DNA from 2 places in the Synechococcus sp. R70.1 genome. Region 1 is predicted to be linked to the other one. Evidence: predicted binding sites of a transcription regulator. Region 1 holds the regulator's gene; the other holds the start of a gene.
The links. Region 1 encodes NtcA, which controls nitrogen genes in cyanobacteria. Its sites were predicted from a motif close to GTANCNNNNGNTAC; they were not measured.

Region 1 (7,335 bases):
AGGCGTATCTTGTCCCGAAGAACCGAGCAGGGATCCCAACCAGCTTTGTTGGAGCGCTTTCTGGGCGGGAGTGAGCTCAGGCAAGGCCTCCAGGGTGTACACATCCGGGCGGGGCGGATCCAAGGGGATCCAAAAGTGCTTTAACTGATTGCCTTGGAAGACGCTAAGACAGATGGTTTGGTGGGGCTGATAGGCTGCCAGGCGCTCTGGCAAGGTGGCGGCGCTTACCCGGAGGCCATCCAAAGCCACCAGCTCGTCGCCAGCCCAGATGCCTGCTTTTTGAGCCGGGGAGCCCATCTCGACGGCGCTGATGCGGTTGCCCTCGCCGTTGAAGTTCAAGCCCAGGTAGGGAGGAGGGTTGGGGCGGCTAAAGTGGGCCTTGAGGGTGAGGCCAAACGGATGGAGGTAGGTGTCGTAGTCCAGTTCTTCCGTGCCTTCCACGTAGGCGGCAAAAAAGCGCCAAAGGTCGACACCGGCTGCTCGCTCAAAGGCCTCTCGCAAGTCTTGGTAAGTATAGCCTTTCTCAAACCGGCCAAAGCGCTGCCACAAATCCCGCATGGCCGTGTCCAGGGATCCCCGCCCCCCTGAAAGGTGGCGAATGTGCAGATCTAGCAGCCAGCAGACTAAAGCGCCCTTGAGGTAATAGGAAACCTGGCTGTTGAGGCTATTTTCGTGGGGGCGGTAGAGCTTGATCCAAGCATCGAAACTGGATTCTCGCAGCGATTGTACGGCTCGACCTGGAGTGCGCTGCAGCCGGCCAATTTGCTCGGCCAGGATCTTTAAAAAATCTTCGGCGCTGAGGATCCCTGCCCGCAGCAAGATGACATTTTCGTAGTAGCTGGTTGCCCCCTCGCAAAACCACAGACAGTCCACGTAGTTTTCTTGGTTGTAGTTAATTTTCTCCAAAGCTAGAGGGCGCAGCCGCTTGACGTTCCAAGCATGGAAAAGCTCATGGGCCAGCAGCGCCAAAAAGCGGCGGTAGGACTGAGGCTGATGCAGCTCTAGTCCAGAATAGTTGAGGGTGGCACTGTACTTGTGTTCTAGGCCACCAAATCCCCCGGCCGACAAATGCACAATAAACCAGTAGCGGTCGTAGGGCAGCCCGCCAAAAAACGCTGCCGTGGTTCGGACAATTTTCTCGGCATCGGCCACCGCTTGCTCCAAATTTAGGGTGCCCGCTCCCCAGACCACGAAGTAGTGAGGGATCCCTTCCACCGCAAACGACCGCAACTGGTGCAGGCCCACCTCCACCGGGCTATCCACCAGCTCGTCGTAGTCTTCAGCAAAGAAAGACTGGCCAGGGCTAGGATCCCCTGGGGAAGGAGAGGCCAGGGGCCGCAGGCTGGTGGCAATGCGCCAGTCGGGGTGGGGAGGGATCACGGTCAGCGTATAGGGCTCCCGCTCGCGGCCAGGCACGTAGAGAAAGAGCGCCGCCCCATTGAAATAGGCGTGGGTGAGATCCAGATGGTTGGTGCGCACCGTCAGCTCATAGGCATAGACCCGATAGCGGACTGTAACCGCCGAACACCCAGGTGGGTCTACCTCCCAGGTGTTTTTATCAACCTTTCGCCAGTTCAAAGGGCTCCCTTGCTCGCTCAGGGCCTGAAACTCCTGTACATGGCGGGCATGCTCCCGCACTAGGTAGGATCCCGGCGTCCACACTGGCAGCCGCAGCCGCAGGGGCACCTCCGGTTCCACTTCGCGAATCTGCAGCTCCACCTCCAAGAGGTGACTGGCTGGCTCTGGCATCCGCACCGTAAAGTGCTGGCGGCTAGGGCGAGAAGGGGTGGCAACCTCAGCCGGCGGGATCCCCATACAACCTTCCCTTGTCGCAACAAAGGAACGTAGCTCTGGCTACAAAGATATCCAGGCAGAGTCTCTTAAGTTTAGGGTAGTCTCTGAGTTGTGGGCAGCTCGATCCAGGTGCCCTAAGTTAACCTCAGGGGTTGATCCTAAGAGATAAACTGACCTTGAAAGGTTGACAAATCTCGTGGTGGCCGTCGCAGAAAAATCTCTCATTGCAGCTTTTAAGCAGCTAGGAGGATCTCGCCATCCTCCGGTTATCGAGACTTATGAACGCGGCAAGACCATTTTTCTCCCCGGCGATCCGGCGGAGCGGGTTTACTTTTTGGTCAAAGGGGCGGTTAAGCTCTCGCGGGTGTACGAAAGGGGGGAAGAAATTACCGTTGCCCTCCTGCGGGAGAACAGTATTTTTGGTGTGCTCTCCTTCATTACCGGGCAGCGCTCCGACCGCTTCTATCACGCCGTAGCTTTTACTCGCGTCGAGCTGCTTTCTCTGCCCATCGAACAGGTGGAAAAGTCTGTACGGGAGAACGCTGAGCTGGCCATGTTGCTGCTCAAGAGCTTGGCTTCCCGTATCCTGCAGACAGAGATGATGATTGAAACCCTGGCCCACCGCGACATGGCCTCCCGCCTAGTTAGCTTTTTGTTGATCCTCTGCCGCGACTTCGGGGTGCCTGGCCCCAATGGCGTAACCATCGACCTCAAGCTATCTCACCAGGCCATTGCCGAAGCCATCGGATCAACCCGCGTCACCATTACCCGTCTCTTGGGAGAGTTGCGCAAGAAAAACTACATTTCTATCCACAAGAAGAAGATCACTGTCCACGACCCCATCCAGCTTGGCCATCGCTTTGCCTAGGGGGCCAGCTCTCAACGGCTGAGAGACCCCTGCTAGGAGGCGGGCAGCTGAGCCAGGGCAGCCAGGATCTTTTCCCCCATTTCCCGGCAGCCGACCAGGGTCATCCCCTCCGAGTAGATGTCGGCGGTGCGGTAGCCCTGGGCCAAAACCGCCTCGACGGCCTGTTCGATGCGGTCAGCAGCTTGGGGCTGATCCAAGGAGTAGCGCAGTAGCATTGCCCCAGAAAGCACCTGGGCAATGGGGTTGGCCTTGTCTTGGCCGGCAATATCCGGAGCTGAGCCATGGACTGGCTCATAGAGGCCTGGGCCGGTAGCTCCCAGAGAGGCAGAAGGCAACATGCCAATGGAGCCAGTTAGCATGGCCGCCTCGTCGGAGAGGATATCCCCAAAGAGGTTTTCTGTCAGGATGACGTCAAACTGCTTTGGCCAGCGCACCAACTGCATGGCCGCGTTGTCGACATAGAGGTGGGAAAGCTCTACGTCAGGGTATTCGGCGGCAATGGCGGTAACCCGCTCCCGCCACAGTTGCGACACCTCCAGCACATTGGCCTTATCCACCGAGCAAAGCTTGCGCCGTCGCTTGCGGGCCAGTTCAAAAGCTACGCGGGCAATGCGATCCACCTCGGCCTCGCTGTAGGCCATAGTGTTGACGCCGCGGCGGGATCCCTGGGCATCGACGAAGATCCCGCGGGGCTGACCAAAGTAGATGCCGCCGGTGAGCTCGCGTACCACCACCAGGTCGATCCCAGCAACTACCTCCGGCTTTAGGGAAGAGGCCTGCACCAGTTGGGGGAAGATCTTCACGGGGCGCAAGTTGGCAAATAGCCCCAAGCCGGCCCGCAAGCCCAGCAAAGCCTGCTCCGGTCGCTTCTGGCGCGGCAGGGTATCGTACTTAAAGTCGCCAACCGCTGCCAAGTAAACGGCATCGCTTTCCTGGGCCATTTTCAAGGTCTCCGGGGGCAAGGGATCCCCCGTGGCCTCGTAGGCTGCTCCGCCAATTAGGCCCTCCTGCCACTGGAGGGAAAACCCCATCTGAGCGGCAACGGCGTCCAAAACTGCCCGACCCACCTGCATAATCTCAGGGCCGATCCCATCGCCGGCTAGGGCAGTAATCCGATAGGTTTGAGCAGCAGAAGAAGAAACGCTCATGGGCGATCCCCGCAAGAGGAGTGCGTAGCGATATTACCATCCCCTTGCCCAAGGTCTGCCGAAAAGTCCCCCGGGAAAGTTCCCCTAAAAAAAGTGCAGCTTGGCCATCAGCCTGCTGCACCTAGAGTTATCAATATTCGGCTCTCTAGAACAGGCCCAGGGTAACCCACTTGTCCAGCGGCAGAGTGGCGCCAATGCCTAGATACAGGGTTACCAAAGTGCCAATCAAAAACACCGTCGTCGCCACTGGACGGCGCAGCGGGTTCTGGAACTTGTTGACGTTTTCAATGAAAGGCACAAACAAAAGGCCCACGGGAATAGCCAACATCAGGGCAATGCCCAGCAGCTTACTGGGAACAACGCGCAAAATGTGGAACACAGGGTAGAGGTACCACTCGGGAAGAATTTCCAGGGGCGTGGCAAAGGGATCTGCCGGCTCGCCTACACCCGCGGGATCCATAACCGCCAGGCCGACAATCACCCCAATGGTGCCCAGGATGACCACCGGGAACATAAAGAGCAAGTCGTTAGGCCAAGCGGGCTCCCCGTAGGTCATGTGGCCCATGTTCTTCTTCAGCTTGGCCAAAACTTTGGGGTTGTCCAGGTCAACTTTGCGTGTAATAACCTCAGTCGCCAGCGCTTGCTTCGAGACAGGCATAGCAGTTCTCCTTGTCTGGGGCAAAAGGGTTGAGCAAGGGAAAGTAGGGGATCCGACCAGCCCTGGATCACAGGGGTCCAGAAATGCCCTGGCGGCGGATCATCAAAAAGTGCATGGTCATGAAGACCGCCGTCAGCCAAGGCAGGACAAAGGTGTGCAAGCTGTAGAAACGAGTAAGGGTAGCTTGGCCAACGGCCTCGCCACCGCGGATAAGCTGAACCAGGGCATCACCCACCACTGGGATAGCGCTAGGCACTCCCGAGACGATCTTGACTGCCCAGTAGCCCACCTGATCCCAGGGCAGAGAGTAGCCCGTAACCCCGAAAGAAACCGTCAGCACCGCCAAGATCACGCCGGTGACCCAGGTCAGCTCGCGGGGCTTTTTAAACCCACCGGTCAGGTAAACCCGGAAGGTGTGCAGAATCATCATCAACACCATCATGGAGGCGCTCCAGCGGTGGATGGAGCGCAGCAGCCAGCCGAAGTTGACCTGGGTCATGATGTAGTTGACCGACTCAAAGGCCTCGGCCACCGTCGGACGGTAGTAGAACGTCATGGCAAAGCCGGTGGCAAACTGAATGAGAAAGCACACCAGCGTGATGCCGCCAAGGCAATAGAAGATGTTAACGTGCGGCGGGATGAATTTTCCGGTTGCGTCGTCGACGAAGGGCGTAATCTCTAGCCGCTCGTCTAGCCAGTCGTAAACTTTGCCCATGGTACCTTTCTTTCCAATTTCTCGGTATCTCCCCGGCGGGAGAAAGTCACTCCACCGTGGAGGACAGCCCTACCTCAACCAGCACTGTAACACAATTTGTTAACGACTTCCTTAAGTTAGGCTCAGCTCGGGGGCAGGAATCCGCATTCTCGCTGGCAAAACAGGTTTCGATATTGCGTCTTGTTCATATTCCTTAACTTTTCTTAGCGTCTTGCCGTCTATGGTTGCGCCAAAGCCAAAGAAGAAAGAGTGGGGGATCCGCTGGGTTCTCCGCATTCTGCTGCTGGGGTGCCTGCTCTGGGCAAGTTTAGGCACTGGCGCCTACCGAGCTCAGGCCAGCCGCTGGGGAGAAGAGCAGCAACTGCTGGCCCAGGCTTGGGCCTATGTGGATCGGGCCTACGTGGATCCGGGGTTTAACGGGCAAAACTGGTGGCAGGTGCGGCAGCGTTTTCTGGCGCGGCCCTTGAAGAATCGTCAGGAAACCTATCGGGCCATTGAGGAGATGTTGGCCACCTTGGGGGATCCCTACACCCGCTTTTTGGATCGGGAGCACTACCTCAGTCTGCAGACCTCTACTGCCGGCGAGCTGAGCGGTGTTGGCCTGCAGATTGCCATCGACGAGCAGGGGGCAGTGCGGGTTATTGCTCCCATGGAGGGCACCCCTGCCGAGCGGGCCGGGATCCAGCCTCAGGATGAGATCTTGGCAGTGGATCAGGTGCCAGTGGCGGGGCTGAGCTTGGACGAGGTGGCAGAGCGCATGCGCGGCCCTAGCGGTACAACCGTTAGCCTGCGGCTAAGGCGGCAGGGGCGCATCTGGGAGGTGGAGCTGGTGCGGCAGTCAATCCTCATTAACCCGGTGCGCACGGCTTTCTTTGAGCTGCCCCAGGGATTGGTGGCCTACATCCGCCTCAGCCAGTTCAACGGCAATGCAGCCACCCAAGTGCGCCAGGCTATCCAGGCGGCAGAAGCCCGAGGGGTGCGGGGCTACCTCCTGGATCTGCGCAACAACCCCGGAGGACTGCTGCAGGCGGCCATTGAGATTGCCCGCTTTTGGATCCCCAAAGGCAACATCGTGCTGGTGAAGGATCGCCACGGCATTCTAGAGGGCATTCCTGCCACCGGCGAAATTCTCACCCAGGCGCCGCTAGTGGTTTTGGTCAATCAAGGCAGTGCCAGCGCTAGCGAAGTCTTGGCGGGGGCATTGCAGGACAGCGGGCGGGCGCAACTGGTGGGAACGCGCACCTTCGGCAAGGGGCTGATCCAATCCCTGATGGAGCTGGCAGATGGCTCAGGGCTGGCCGTGACGACTGCCAAATACCTCACCCCCAACGGCCGCGACATTCACCGCCAAGGGATCCAGCCCGATGTGGTGGTGGGCGAGGGCCCCGTTCCGCTAACGGCAGAAACCCTGGGCGGCCCTGAGGATCGCCAGTTGCAGCGGGCTTTGGAACTGCTGGGGGCAACGGGGATCCCCACCTGAGGCATCTGCTGCAGGGATTGGGGTGCCTGTTTGTCTTCGATTCGGTTTAGGATCGGGCTTGGTGTCAACTCAGCCCTGCTCTCGAGCCCTTTGGCATGAACGCCCTCCAACAGTTTCACCACTTCTTTAACTGCTGTATTGGCGCCTGGCACACCGAGCGCACCTATCACTACCTGGATCGAGGGGAGGTGGAGCGCTCGCGCACCGAGTTCACCATTCGCACCCTCACCCCTGAGCTCAAGGAGAAGGTCCTGGCCGACAACAACTACCCCAACCACGGCGTCGACGGCTTCCTGGGCTTTCACCTTGCCTTTGAGACTGTCTCCGAAAAGGGGGAGGAGGTCGGGCAAGAGCTAAACATGTTGTTTGTGCCCCGGCGAGAGGGCCCCCGCGGGCTGGAAGGCGACTACCTGCGCGATCGCGCCTATGAGGAAGAGCGGCCCATGGTGGCCGACTTCCGCTTTGATCCGGGATCCCTGCAACTGGTGATGACCACCACCTACACCCACGTTGTTTCCGTAGATACCATCACCCTGCTCAACCCCCGCCTGCGCCTGCGGCAGATCCTCAACTACCGGCGCCCACCTCAAGGCCAGCCGCTGCAGGAGGTACTCCTGGTGGGGTTTGGGGTGGAACAAAAGCTGACCTAGGGAGGCTGCGTGGACTCCGAGT
Region 2 (7,335 bases), on a different contig from region 1:
ACTGTGCGCGATGCCCTCTACTACTTCCCACGGGATCACCTGGACTATTCTCGCCGGGTGCTCATTCGCCAGGCCAAGGTGGGGGAGACGGTCACCCTGGTGGGGACGGTGAAAAGCTGCAGCTGCTTCACCAGCCCCAAGAACCCCTTGCTGACCATCTTGAACCTCAAGATTGCCGACAAAAGCGGCATAGTCACCCTCAGCCGCTTCTACAGCGGGCGGCAATTTGCCCAGCGCAGTTGGCAGGCAGCCCTAGAGCGGCAATACCCCAAGGGAGCAGTGGTGGCGGCCAGTGGCTTGGTGAAGAGAGGCCGCTTTGGCCTGACGCTGGATAACCCGCAACTGGAGGTGCTGGGGGGAGAGGGCGAGGATCCGGACAAGCTGGGCAAGATCCTGCCCGTTTACCCGCTCTCAGAAGGGATCCCCGCCGATCTGGTGCGCAAGGCCGTCCAGCTTGCCCTGCCGGCAGCCGCCTTGGTGGAGGATCCCTTGCCAGAGAACCTGAAGCGGCAGTTGCAGCTTTTGGACTTGCCCCTTGCCCTGCAGCAGATTCACTTTCCTGAAACGCGAGAGCTGCTGGCCCAAGCCCGGCGGCGGCTGGTGTTCGACGAGTTTTTCTATCTGCAACTTAGCCTCTTGCAGCGGCGGCAGCGCTACCGCGCCCAAGCTCAGGCTGTACCTCGCTACCAGCCCGCCAGAGGGGAGCTCTTGGATCGCTTCTACCAGATCCTGCCCTTCCAGCTTACTGCGGGCCAGCAGCGGGCCATCGATGAGATCCTGGCGGATCTGCGGGATCCCTTGCCCATGAACCGCCTGCTACAGGGGGATGTGGGATCCGGCAAAACGGTGGTGGCGGTGGCGGCCTTGCTGGCAGCCATTCAATCCGGCTGGCAGGCGGCCCTCATGGCTCCCACCGAAGTCCTGGCCGAGCAGCACTACCGCAAGCTGGTGGAGTGGCTCAGCCAACTGCAAGTGCCCGTTGAACTCTTGACTGGCTCCACACCCCCCGCCAAGCGGCGCGAGATCCTGCGGCAGTTGCAAACCGGGGAGCTGCCCCTGGTAGTCGGCACCCATGCCCTCATCCAGCCGGCGGTGCAGTTTCGCAACCTGGGCTTGGTGGTCATCGACGAGCAGCACCGTTTTGGGGTAGAGCAGCGGGCTGCCCTACAACAAAAAGGTGACCACCCCGATGTCCTGACCATGACGGCTACACCCATCCCCCGCACCCTTACCCTGGCCCTGCACGGGGATCTGGACGTAACCCAGATTGACGAGTTGCCCCCGGGGCGCAAGCCGGTGCATACGGTGGTAGCTCGACCGGGGGATCGCCTGCAGGTGGTGCGGCTTATCGAGCGGGAAATTGCCCAGGGGCGGCAGGCCTACGTGGTGCTGCCTTTGATTGAGGAGTCGGAGAAGCTGGATCTCAAGTCGGCCATTGAAGAGCACCAGCGCCTGCAGGAGAAAGTCTTCCCCCAGTTCCGGGTGGGCCTGCTGCACGGGCGCCTGAGCAGCAGCGAGAAGGAGGCGGTTATCGAGGCCTTTCGCCGGCGGGAGCTGGATATTCTTGTTTCCACCACGGTGGTGGAGGTGGGCGTGGATGTGCCCAACGCCTCGGTGATGCTGGTAGAGCATGCCGAGCGCTTTGGCCTCTCCCAGCTCCACCAACTGCGGGGACGGGTGGGGCGGGGCTCCGACCAGGCCTATTGCATCCTCATGACCTCCTCCGAAAGCGAAGAGGCCCTGCGCCGCCTCAAAGTCCTGGAGCAGTCCCACGATGGCTTTTTCATTGCCGAGATGGATCTGCGCTTCCGGGGGCCGGGGGAGGTGATGGGCACCCGCCAGTCGGGGCTGCCCGACTTTGCCCTGGCCAGCCTCATGGACGACCAAGAGGTGCTGCAGTTGGCTCGCCAGGCGGCAGAGCAGCTTATTGCCCAAGACCCTGAGCTGCAGCAGTGGCCCCGCCTGCGCCACATACTGGAAGAACGCCAGGCCCGCCTTTTGGGGCCCGCTTTGTTGACTTAGCCTTGGTGCCTATGCCCCCTACCCCTGAAGAGCTGAAGCTCCACGGCCTCTCTTCCCAGGAGTATCAACAGATCCAACAGCAACTGGGCCGGGATCCCAACCCCACCGAGCTGGCCATGTTTGGGGTGATGTGGTCGGAGCACTGCTGCTATAAGAACTCTCGCCCTCTGCTGAAAAACTTTCCCACTGCGGGCGAGCGGGTGGTGGTGGGGCCGGGGGAAAATGCCGGCGTGGTGGATTTGGGGGATGGGGACTGGCTGGCCTTTAAAATCGAGTCCCACAACCACCCTTCAGCCGTGGAGCCCTTCCAGGGGGCGGCCACCGGCGTGGGGGGCATCCTACGCGATATCTTTACCCTGGGCGCCCGCCCCATTGCCCTGCTCAACTCCCTGCGCTTTGGGCCGCTGACGGATCCCCGCAACCGCCGCTTGATGGCCAGAGTGGTGGAGGGGATCGCCCACTACGGCAACTGCGTGGGGGTGCCCACGGTGGGGGGGGAAGTGGCCGTGGATCCCTGCTACAGCGGCAACCCCCTGGTCAACGTCATGGCTTTGGGGCTTTTGGAGACGCCAGCGGTGGTGAAGTCGGCAGCGCGGGGGGTGGGCAACCCTGTCTTGTATGTCGGCGCCACCACCGGGCGGGATGGGATCCGCGGGGCCAGCTTTGCCAGCGCCGAGCTGAAAGAAGATGCGCACCAAGACCGGCCAGCCGTGCAGGTGGGGGATCCCTTCCTCGGCAAATGTCTCATCGAGGCCTGTCTAGAGGCCTTTGCCATAGGAGCAGTGGTGGCCGCGCAGGACATGGGCGCTGCCGGGATCACCTGCTCCACCGCGGAGATGGCGGCCAAGGGAGGGGTGGGGATCCGCTTCGACCTCGACCGGGTGCCGGCCCGAGAAAGCGGCATGGAAGCTTGGGAATACCTCCTTTCGGAGTCCCAAGAGCGGATGCTGCTGGTGGTGCAGAAAGGCCGGGAAGCAGAGGTCATAGAGATCTTCCACCGCTGGGGCCTGCAGGCCAGCGTGGTTGGGGAAGTCATTGCCGAGCCGCTGGTGGAGATCTGGCACCAGGGATCCTGCGTGGTGCGAGTGCCGGCGCGGGCCTTGGCGGAGGATACCCCTGTATACGTCCGTCCCGTGTTGCCAGAGCCGCCGGAGTATGTGCAGGCAGCCTGGCAATGGGATCCCAGTACCCTTCCCCCCTGCGACCGGCAAGGGATCCACCTACCCCAGAAAACGCTGGCGTGGGAGCAGGTGCTGCTACAGCTTTTGGCAAGCCCCACCCTGGCCAGCAAAGCCTGGATCTATCGCCAGTACGACCACCAGGTGCAAAACAACACCGTCCTTTGGCCGGGACAGGGAGATGCGGCAGTCATCCGCATCCGCCCCCAGAAATTTGGCGTAGGCGAAGTGCCACCCCTGCAGGCTTCCCGCAAGGCGATTGCCGCCACCGTAGACGGCAATGGTCGCTGGGTGTACCTGGATCCCTATGAGGGGGCCAAAGCTGCTGTGGCCGAAGCCGCCCGCAACCTTTCCTGCGTGGGGGCGGATCCCTTGGCGGTAACCGACAACCTTAACTTCGGCAACCCGGAAAATCCGGTGGTGTACTGGCAGTTGACCCTGGCCTGTCGGGGGATTGGGGATGCCTGCCGCACCCTGGGCACGCCGGTAACCGGGGGGAACGTCTCCCTCTACAACGAGAAGGGATCCCAGGCCATCTACCCCACTCCTGTCATCGGCATGGTGGGTCTCATTCCGGACTTGAAATTCATCTGTGGCCAGGGGTGGCAGCAAGAAGGGGATCTCATCTACCTCTTGGGATCCCAGGCCGTCGCCAGCCTGGGGGGGAGTGAGTACTTGGCGGTCATTTACCAGAAAGTTACAGGCCGGCCCGCGCCCGTGGATCTGGAACTGGAAAGGCAGGTGCAAGCGGCCTGCCGCCACGGCATCCGGCAGGGGTGGGTGCGCTCTGCCCACGACTGCAGTGAGGGGGGACTAGCCGTGGCGCTGGCGGAAGCCTGCCTCAGCGGCGGACGAGGGGCCCAGATCTGGATCCCCTCTCCGTCTACCCGTTGGGATCTAGCTCTCTTTGGCGAGGGATCCAGCCGCATCCTCGTTTCCGTCGATCCAGCCCAGCGCTCCCCTTGGGAAGCCTACCTAGAGTCGCAGCTTCCCGGCCAGTGGCAGCTTCTAGGACAGGTGGGCGGGCCAGCGGATCCCTTGGTGGTGACTACTGCAGAAGGGGATCCCGTGTTGTCGGTCTCTTTGGCAGCTCTACAGGCCGCCTACTCCAGTGCCTTTGCCGACTAGCTGGTAGACTAGGCTGATTCGGACAAGTTGGCCTGGATCACCTCGCGGTAGTGGGACTTGGGCTTGACGCCCACCACCTGGGCCACCAGCTCCTTGTTTTTGAAAAACTGCACCGTTGGCGTACAGGTTACCCCGCCGGCCTCGGCAATCTCCGGCTCCTTCTCGATATCGATCTCCACCACGTGCAGCTTGTCGGCAAACTCTTCGATGACCTTGTTCAGGATGGGCTTGAGGGCATGGCAAGGGGTACAGGTGGGAGCCGTGTACTTGACCATCAGCAGGCGATTGCTCTCATGGTAAAGCCGCCGCAGGGCATAGCCCCCTTCATGGCAAGTTTGGTTGAAGTCGAGGTCCTCTTGCACCTCCTGCTCAAAACCGGCCTCCTCGACAGCAGAGTCTCCCGTAGGCTCTACCTCGATAGCAGAAGCAGGTTCCGGCTGGCTCGGCGGGACAACGGGATATTCCTGAGCTAGACCTCGCTCCGAGAGCCAGCGCTCTGCCAGCATGGCCGCCATACAGCCGGTGCCGGCAGCGGTGATGGCCTGACGAAACTCGTGATCTTGCACGTCCCCAGCGGCAAATACCCCCTCCACACTGGTGGCTACAGAACCAGGGCGGGTGACAATGTAGCCAGCTTCATCCAGCTCCAGCTGCCCCTTGAACAAGTCCGTGTTGGGTTTGTGGCCAATGGCGTAGAATACCCCCCCTACCGCCATCTCCTGCAGCTCGCCGGTCTGGTTGTTGCGCACCCTCACGCCCGTCAGGCGCTGGCCGTCGCCCAGAACCTCTACCGCCTCCGTGTGCCAGTGCACCGTAATCTTGGGGTGGTTGAGCACCCGGTCTTGCATGGCCTTGCTGGCCCGCATCTTGCCACTGCGCACCAGCATATGGACATGGGATCCAAACTTGGTCAGGTAGGTGGCCTCCTCACAGGCGGTATCGCCACCGCCAATCACCACCAGCTCCACTCCCCTGAACATGGGCATGGCCCCATCGCAGACAGCACAGGCCGACATGCCCCGGTTCCAGTAGATCTCCTCTCCAGGCAGGTGCAGGCGCTTGGCCGTAGCCCCGGTGGCAATGATGAGGCTGTGGGTGCGCACTTCCCGTTCGTCGGAGCGAACCACAAACGGCCGCTGGCTGAGGTCCACAGAGGTAACATCCTCGGGGTAAAGCTCTGCCCCCCACCGCTCTGCTTGAGCGCGCATGTTCTTCATCAGTTGGGGACCGCTGATGCCCTCGGGAAAGCCCGGAAAGTTTTCCACCTCGGTGGTGGTCATCAGTTGCCCACCCGGGATCCCGCCCACTTGAAACCCCTCGAACACGACCGGCTTCAGGTTGGCGCGCCCAGCGTAAATGGCTGCAGTCAACCCAGCAGGGCCCGAGCCAATAATGACCACATTCTCAACCCGACCTTGGTTTGTCATTGCTCTATCTCCCCTTCCGCAACGGGACTATCAAGTCAAACTCGTAATGACTACGCTTTAGCCTAACACGATTCCGCAGCCTCAAGGAGGCCAAGGCTTGTCAGTTTCATTTTCGTTCTCCCGCGGATTGCCGGTGAGCTGCTCTTTGACGAAGGGAAGGCTGGAACCAGGTCATCTTTGTATCAGAAGATACAAAAAGCTGGTGTCGGCCTTTCTAGGATGGGTGAGCGCTTTCGGCCTGTCTTAGTTTCAACCGCAACCCAAGTCAAGTTAGGAGAAAGGCATGGCATCCACCCCACAAGAAGTGCTCCAAATGATCCACGACAACAATATCCAGATGGTGGATCTCAAGTTTGTGGATCTCTTTGGCACCTGGCAGCATGTCTCCTTCCACTCTTCAATGTTGACGGAGCAAGTTTTTAGCGAAGGGCTGCCCTTTGATGGCTCCAGCATCCGAGGCTGGAAATCCATCAACGAGTCAGACATGTACATGGTGCCAGACCCCAAAACGGCCTGGATCGACCCCTTTTTCCAAGTGCCCACCCTCAGCCTCATCTGCAACATCATTGAACCCCGCACCGGCCAGCCCTACGGCCGTTGTCCTCGGAGCCTAGCCATGCGGGCTGTGGCTTACCTGCAATCGACAGGCATTGCCGATACGGCTTACTTTGGGCCCGAGGCGGAGTTTTTCATCTTTGAAGATGTACGGTTTGACCAAACTCAGAACGCCGGCTACTACTTCGTCGATTCCATTGAGGGCCGCTGGAACTCAGGCCGGGAGGAGAAAGGGGGCAACCTGGGCTACAAGCCGCGCTACAAAGAAGGCTATTTCCCTGTGCCGCCCACCGATGCCCACCAAGACCTCCGCACCGAGATGTTGCTAACCATGGCCAAGTTGGGGGTGCCCATCGAAAAGCACCACCACGAGGTGGCCACTGGCGGGCAAGGAGAGCTGGGCTACCGCTTTGCCGACCTGCTCACCTCTGCCGACTACATGATGATTTACAAGTACGTGATCCGGAACGTGGCTCGCAAGCACGGCAAGACGGTGACGTTCATGCCCAAGCCCCTCTTCAACGACAACGGCAGCGGCATGCACACGCACCAGTCTCTCTGGAAAGACGGCCAGCCCCTCTTCTACCAAGAAGGCAACTACGCGGATCTCAGCGAGATAGCTCTCTACTACATCGGCGGCCTCCTCAAGCATGCACCAGCCCTTCTGGCTTTCACCAACCCCACCACCAACTCCTACAAGCGCCTGGTGCCTGGGTTTGAGGCGCCGGTAAACTTGGCCTACTCGCAGGGCAACCGCTCCGCAGCCATTCGGATTCCGGTAACGGGCAAAAACCCCAAGGCCAAGCGGCTGGAGTTTCGCTGCCCAGATGCCACCTGCAACCCTTACCTTGCCTTCTCGGCTATGCTGATGGCTGGCTTGGACGGGATCAAGAACAAGATCCACCCCGGCGAGCCTCTCGACAAAGACATCTACGATCTGGAGCCGGAGGAGCTAGCCAAGATCCCCTCCACGCCCGGATCCCTGCTGGATGCTCTGGAAAGCCTGCAGAAGGATCACGACTTCT

Region 2: a site for NtcA is predicted at 5,935-5,948, ahead of glnA (type I glutamate--ammonia ligase). Genes of this name have one in related genera too.

The regions. Positions count from the first base shown of each region.
Region 1 covers NZ_JANSHR010000034.1:1,514-8,848, forward strand. Annotated here, with positions in the region: gene NW807_RS05285 (M61 family metallopeptidase) at 1-1,815, opposite strand, end outside; gene ntcA (global nitrogen regulator NtcA) at 1,991-2,662, shown strand; gene leuB (3-isopropylmalate dehydrogenase) at 2,695-3,810, opposite strand; gene petD (cytochrome b6-f complex subunit IV) at 3,956-4,468, opposite strand; gene petB (cytochrome b6) at 4,536-5,183, opposite strand; gene NW807_RS05310 (S41 family peptidase) at 5,404-6,663, shown strand; gene NW807_RS05315 (phycobiliprotein lyase) at 6,759-7,313, shown strand; gene NW807_RS05320 (hypothetical protein) at 7,323-7,335, shown strand, end outside.
Region 2 covers NZ_JANSHR010000002.1:44,936-52,270, reverse strand. Annotated here, with positions in the region: gene recG (ATP-dependent DNA helicase RecG) at 1-2,022, shown strand, start outside; gene purL (phosphoribosylformylglycinamidine synthase subunit PurL) at 2,034-4,328, shown strand; gene trxB (thioredoxin-disulfide reductase) at 4,337-5,755, opposite strand; gene glnA (type I glutamate--ammonia ligase) at 6,039-7,335, shown strand, end outside.